Regions from separate parts of the Exiguobacterium sp. 9-2 genome, predicted to be linked through region 1. Evidence: riboswitches for the same ligand, from Rfam matches in the RefSeq annotation. Region 1 holds a riboswitch; the other holds the start of a gene.
The links. A riboswitch is a leader RNA that binds a small molecule or an ion and turns the genes downstream of it on or off. The one in region 1 is predicted to bind S-adenosylmethionine.
Positions count from the first base shown of each region.

Region 2: linked by a shared signal. The riboswitch ahead of mtnK (S-methyl-5-thioribose kinase) and the one ahead of metK (methionine adenosyltransferase) in region 1 are both predicted to bind S-adenosylmethionine.

Region 1 is NZ_CP142850.1:2,337,995-2,341,419, reverse strand. It holds gene VJ374_RS12295 (EAL and HDOD domain-containing protein) at 1-235, shown strand, start outside; gene pckA (phosphoenolpyruvate carboxykinase (ATP)) at 262-1,830, opposite strand; SAM riboswitch class I at 2,065-2,191, shown strand; gene metK (methionine adenosyltransferase) at 2,320-3,425, shown strand, end outside.
Region 2 is NZ_CP142850.1:435,219-438,643, forward strand. It holds gene VJ374_RS02350 (2-hydroxy-3-keto-5-methylthiopentenyl-1-phosphate phosphatase) at 1-67, opposite strand, end outside; gene VJ374_RS02355 (2,3-diketo-5-methylthiopentyl-1-phosphate enolase) at 64-1,254, opposite strand; SAM riboswitch class I at 1,325-1,426, opposite strand; SAM riboswitch class I at 1,633-1,736, shown strand; gene mtnK (S-methyl-5-thioribose kinase) at 1,814-2,980, shown strand; gene mtnA (S-methyl-5-thioribose-1-phosphate isomerase) at 2,977-3,425, shown strand, end outside.

The DNA.
Region 1 (3,425 bases):
TCAATTGCCAATCGAGGATTCCTTGAAGATTGTCCTCCAAGGAAAAGACCATCCGTTCCGGGATTGTCTAGTGCTTGCGATCAGCGCAGATCGCGGTGATTTCGAACAGTTCGAATTGCTCAGTCAACGGTTAGGTGTATCACTTCCGCGAGCATATGCGTTACTGACGGAAAGTCAGGAGTGGCTTATGCAAAAAGAGGTGCATCTTCAAGAAGAGACAGATGCCATTCTATAAAAAAAAGAGCCCTGAGGCTCTTTTTTTTATAGACATGGACCTGCTGACTTGATCGCATCCGTCGCACTTTCGAAACGAAGGAAATTATGTTGGAATTTCTCAGCAAGCGAACGCGCTTGTGTGTTGTATTCGTCAGGATTTGACCAGACGCGTACCGGATTGAGTAATTCACTTGGAACACCAGGAACTTCAAGTGGCATATGAAGTCCGAAGATTGGGTGCTCTTCTGTTGGAATCGCTGCAAGTGTTCCGTTGACGGCAGCGTTGACCATCGTCCGTGTATACGATAGCTTCATTCGACTACCTGTCCCGTAAGCACCGCCTGTCCAGCCTGTGTTGACGAGATAAACGGTCACACCGTGACGATCAATCAGTTCTCCGAGCATCGTCGCATACTTTTCAGGTATCAGTGGAAGAAATGGTGAACCGAAGCATGTCGAGAACGTTGCTTCCGGTTCCGTGATACCACGCTCTGTTCCAGCAAGTTTTGATGTATAACCTGATAGGAAATGATACATCGCTTGTTCTTTCGTCAATTTACTGATCGGAGGCAAGACGCCATACGCATCAGCCGTCAAGAAGACAATCGTCTTCGGATGACCAGCCCGTGATGGAACAGCGATGTTATCGATCGCTGTGATCGGATAAGCAGCACGTGTATTTTCTGTCAACGATGTGTCATCGTAATCAGGATGACGAGATTCATCGAGCACGACGTTTTCAAGGACAGTTCCGAAACGGATCGCATCAAAAATTTGCGGTTCTTTTTCGCGTGACAGATTGACCGTCTTCGCATAACATCCACCTTCAATGTTGAAGACGCCGTCATGCGACCAACCATGCTCATCGTCACCGATCAATTGACGGCTATCGTCTGCTGACAGGGTGGTCTTACCAGTACCGGATAGACCGAAGAACAAGGCGACGTCGCCTTCGTGTCCGACGTTTGCTGAACAGTGCATCGAAAGGACATTTTCTTGTGGTAAGAGGTAGTTCATGACGGAAAAAATCGATTTTTTGATTTCGCCCGCATATTCGGTTCCGCCGATCAAGACGATCCGGTGTTCAAACGACATGGCGATGAATGTCTCGGAATTCGTTCCGTCAACGGTAGGATCTGCTTTGAAATGTGGCGCGTAGACGACCGTGAACGGTTCGAAGGCAGCCACTTCAGGATACTCGCGTAAAAAGAGTTGTTTGGCAAACAGGTTATGCCAAGCGTATTGTGTGAGCACACGAACCGGAAGGGTGAAGTGCGTATCTGCCCCAGCAGCAGCTTCTGTGTAGTAGAGCTGATCGGCTTCGTTCATGTAACGAAGAACCTTTTGTAACAATTGTTCAAATTTGTCTCCATCCATCGGTTGGTTAACATGACCCCAATCAATGTGAGACTCGCAGGAAGAATCACGGACGATGAACTTATCTTTTGGTGAACGACCTGTAAATTTCCCCGTTTCTACAGATAGTGCGCCGTTCTCAGCAAGGACACCTTCTTCGTTTCGAATCGCATGTTCGACAAGTTCAGCAACAGATAGTTGTTTGAACACATGCTCTTTCTTGAGTAGTTCTTCGATATTCAGGACCGTCATCGGCATCCTGACCCCACCTTTCCCCTACGTTGGTTTTGGCTCACTGCATTTAGTATGACACATTCATTATATATGACATACTAAAGGGAGCGCAATCATTTTCTAGTGCTGATTTCTATTTATCTGGAAACGCTTTCAGCATTAATAGTTTAACATCTCTTTTAAAAAGTTTCGACTAGAATTTGAAACCTTGCTTGACAGAGTAGGTACAACTTTATATCATGTAATTCGTAACGGATACTCTTATTCTGAGCAGGTGGAGGGAACAAGGCCCGAAGAAACCCGGCAACCGTCCTACATTAATTCATATATTAATGAGGGAAAAGGTGCTCTCCTGAAGCGAAGTAAACACTTCGAACGATAAGAGGGTAAAGGAAGAACGCACAACCTTTCCCTGACCATTTTTTGGACTTGGAAAGGTTTTTTTCATTTTACCGTCCCACTCAACTAGGGGAAATGAGTACACCGTCAAATTCTTTTTTGGGAGGGTCATACATGACAAACCTTAATCGCCGACTATTCACGTCGGAGTCAGTCACTGAAGGTCATCCAGATAAAATCTGTGACCAAATTTCGGATTCAATCCTCGATGCGATTCTTGCAGCGGATCCAAACGCACGTGTTGCGGCAGAAACTTCTGTTACAACAGGTCTCGTTCTCGTTGCAGGTGAGATCACGACATCCACTTACGTCGACATTCCAAAAGTCGTTCGTGAAACGATTCGTGAAATCGGCTACACACGCGCGAAATACGGTTTCGATGCGGATACATGTGCTGTATTGACATCGATCGATGAGCAATCAGCAGATATCGCTCTTGGTGTCGACCAAGCGCTTGAAGCACGTGAAGGTAGCATGTCTGATGCAGAAATCGATGCAATCGGTGCAGGAGACCAAGGTCTTATGTTCGGTTACGCAACGAAAGAAACACCAGAACTCATGCCACTTCCAATTTCGCTTTCGCACCGTCTCGCACGCCGTTTGGCAGAAGTGCGTAAAAACGGTCAACTCGACTACCTTCGTCCGGACGGAAAAACACAAGTCACGGTCGAATACAACGAGAACAACGAGCCGGTTCGTGTCGATACGATCGTCATCTCGACACAACATGCGGAAGAAGTTACGCTTGAGCAAATCCAAGCTGATTTGAAAGAACACGTCATCACACCGGTCATCCCGGCTGAATACATCGACGCAGCAACGAAATTCTTCATCAACCCAACTGGTCGTTTCGTCATTGGCGGACCACAAGGAGATGCTGGATTGACTGGTCGTAAGATCATCGTTGATACGTATGGTGGATACGCACGCCACGGCGGTGGAGCATTCTCAGGTAAAGATCCAACAAAAGTCGACCGTTCAGCTGCATACGCAGCACGTTACGTCGCGAAGAACCTCGTTGCTGCAGGTCTTGCAGACAAAGCAGAAGTTCAACTTGCGTACGCAATCGGTGTCGCGCACCCTGTATCAATCGCAGTTGATACATTCGGCACAGGAAAACTTCCTGAAGCACAACTCGTCGAATTGGTTGCTGAAAACTTCGATCTTCGTCCGGCTGGAATCATCAACATGCTTGATCTCCGTCGTCCGATCTATCGTCA
Region 2 (3,425 bases), 1.2 Mb from region 1:
TGAGTGCAATGATGTTATCCTGCATCGTTACGGTACCGTCGAAGTCACAAAGAATTCGTAAGGTCATGACTTGATCCCCCAAGCGTCGAGCGCGACTCGTAATTCTTCATGTCGTGACGCAGCATTCGATAGGGATTCATTTGCGAGTGCCGCATCAAGTGCTTGACGAAAAGCGATAACACCAGCCGCAGCACCTTGCGGATGACCATGTACGCCACCACCAGCGTTGATGACGGAATCGATCCCGAAGTCGCGTACGAGTTGAGCAACGAGTCCTGGGTGAATACCGGCTGAAGGGACAGGGAAAATCGCTTTCGTCTGACCGAGGCGAGTCGCTTCAACCGCGATGCCGCGGGCGACGTCCTTCGGAAGAGCGACATTGCCGTAAGGTGACGGGAATAGTGTTAAGTCTGCACCAGCAACGCGCGGTAATGTGCCAAGTAAGACAGGCGCTGCAACACCGTGGTTCGGGCTAGCAATCAATGCACCGCTGTAAGCCGGATGATTGAAAATGGGAACGTTGATCTCCGGATCACTTGCCAATTCACGTAAGACGTCGAGTCCGTATGTGAAGGTATTCAACAAGAAAGCAGTTGCTCCAGCGTCAATCAATCGTTTGGCTTGATCCTTGAGCGTAAAGACGGGACCACTAAGTGTGATCGCATACAACGCACGTTTACCGGTCCGGTGGAAATGAGCATCGATAACCTCACGTCCTATCCGTGCCCGATCAATCGTCGGTGTCAACGGATTGTCATATAGGATCTCATCGTCCTTGACGAGATCGATCCCACCAGCAAGTTGTCCTTCGAGTTGATCACGAAGGAACGATAAATCGCGTCCGATGACCCCTTTGAAGATGCTCATTAACAGTGGACGATCTTCGACACCAATCAAGGAACGAACCCCTTGGATCCCGAACTTCGCACCTGGAAAATCCGACGTGAATGTATCGGGTAGTAGCAGTTCTGTTAATTTGATTTCACCGTCGAGTGAGAGTTTCCCGAAGACGGTCGTCAAGATCGCAGAAAAGTCGCGCGATACATTGTGTTCCGGGTAACGAATCGTGATATAGCCTTTCCCGTCGCGCTCTTCCGTATGTACGACTTCTCCTTTGAATGAGGCGAGTTGTTGTTGCTCAAGATGATTCAGCTCCGTCCAGGAACCAACCGTCAGACCAAGCGCGAGTTGTTCGGCGCGTTGCTCCAGTCGATCGCGGGCGGTCAATTGATAAGTAGCTGTGATGTAAGCCATGTCTTTCCTCCTTCAATAAAAAAATGGTCTCTTGTCAGCGACAAGAGACCATGAATGATTCGAACGTGGACTCTTATCTGTCAGCTTAGTAGCTGCAAGAATTAGCACCGTGCCAAAAGGTCGGTTGCTGCGACATCGTAGGGCTTGTCCCTCCGTCTGCTCTTGATAAGAATTGGATGAAATTGTGAAATCTAATTGCAATTTTTACATGAGAGTCACGACTTGTCAAACTATTTTTAGAAAATTTATTTTTTTTGAAAATACTCTTTCTATATATGGAGCGAAAACGATATCCGTTTCTGCTTGATTTCGATTTGACAGCAGGGAAGAGGATTGCGTAAGATTCAAATCAATATCACACACGACAACTACATACGACTCTTATCGCGAGTTGGCAGAGGGAATTGGCCCGATGACGCCGCAGCAACCGACCACTTGGCACGGTGCTACATCCAACAGACGTTTCGTCTGAGAGATAAGAGGACGCAGTGACTTTCCTGCGCCTCTTTTCGATGACGAAAAGAGGCGCTTTTTCGTGTATCACACAGGGGGAACTGAGATGACATACAAAGCATTTACAGAACAGGACGCGATCGAACGGGTCCGCTCACTAGGACTGATCGGCGACGGAGCCGTCGAAGCAGAAGAGATTGGCGACGGCAATCTCAACCTTGTCTTTCGAATTCGAGAAGGTGAACATCGATTGATTCTAAAACAAGCACTTCCGTACGCGAAAGTCGTCGGTGAAAGCTGGCCACTATCACTCGAGCGGGCGTGGATCGAGCAATCCGCACTCCGTGAATTCGCCCGGCATGCCGTGCCGTTCGTACCGCGTGTCTTTCATGCTAGTCACGACGAGGCGTATACGGTCATGGAAGATCTTTCACATCTGACAATCGTTCGAAGCGGTTTACTCGCAGGTGAACAGTATCCGTTGCTTGCGGAACATATTGGTTCTTATCTCGCTCGGACTTTATTCCATACATCGGACTTTGCGCTTGGTCCGGTTGAAAAAAAACGTGTCGCCCGAACGTACTACAATCCGGACTTGTGCGACATCACGGAAAAATTAATCTTCACGGATCCGTTCCATGACGCGGAGACGAACGAGATTGAAGCCGGGCTTGAAGAAGAGGTGGCACGTCTATGGGCGGACGATGAGTTGAAACGCGAAGTCGCAAAACTCGAAGCGCTTTTCATCACGAAAGGAGATGCGTTGCTACACGGCGATCTACATACAGGAAGCATCTTTGCTTCGGCAACGGAAACGAAAGTCATCGATCCAGAATTCGCCTTTTATGGTCCATTCGGATTTGATGTCGGACAGTTCATCGCCCACTTATTCTTTGCAGCATACCCGGATTATTCAGCACTTCGTGATGCCCGGATTCGCGACATCGATACGTTCTGGCTGACGTTCGCTTCGACGTTCCGCGCCTTATGGGAACGCGAAGCCGTCGAACCATTCCGGACATCGGGACTCGTCGACGATGTACTGAGCACGATCTTGCAGGATGCCCTTGGCTTTGCCGGTTGCGAACTGATTCGTCGGACGATCGGACTCGCACCAGTCGCTGATTTAGAAACGATTAGTTCTATGACGGAACGACTAGAACGAAAACAACATGCTTTACGTTTAGGATCGGCGTTAATCAAACGTCGGACCGAATGCCGGACATTTGATGATTTACGAAACTTCGACGTAACGGAGGAACTTAGCCGATGAGTACATTCGTTCAAAGTATTCGTTATGAAGATCGTGCCTTGACGATTCTCGATCAGACACGTCTACCGCAGGAAGAACACTATGAAGTCATTACCGATCTTGCACAAGCGGTCGAAGCGATTAAACAACTGCGCGTCCGAGGGGCGCCTGCGATCAGTTTATTTGGCGGATTCGTACTCGTTCAAGAGGCGTACCGGTTTGAAGCAGAACTGTCGATCTATAAGCAGACTTTGCTTGAGACATCAGCGACGTTACTCGCGACACGACCGACGGCTGTTAACTTACGAAATGTCCTTGATCAATTGAATCCAATCATTCAAGACGGGACGTCGGTAGAAGAGATCCGCGAACGGCTCGAGCAGCGGACGATTGCCTTATACGATCAGGATGCGCAGACGTCACGTCAAATCGGGATTCATGCACTTGAATTGTTCCAGTCAGGTAA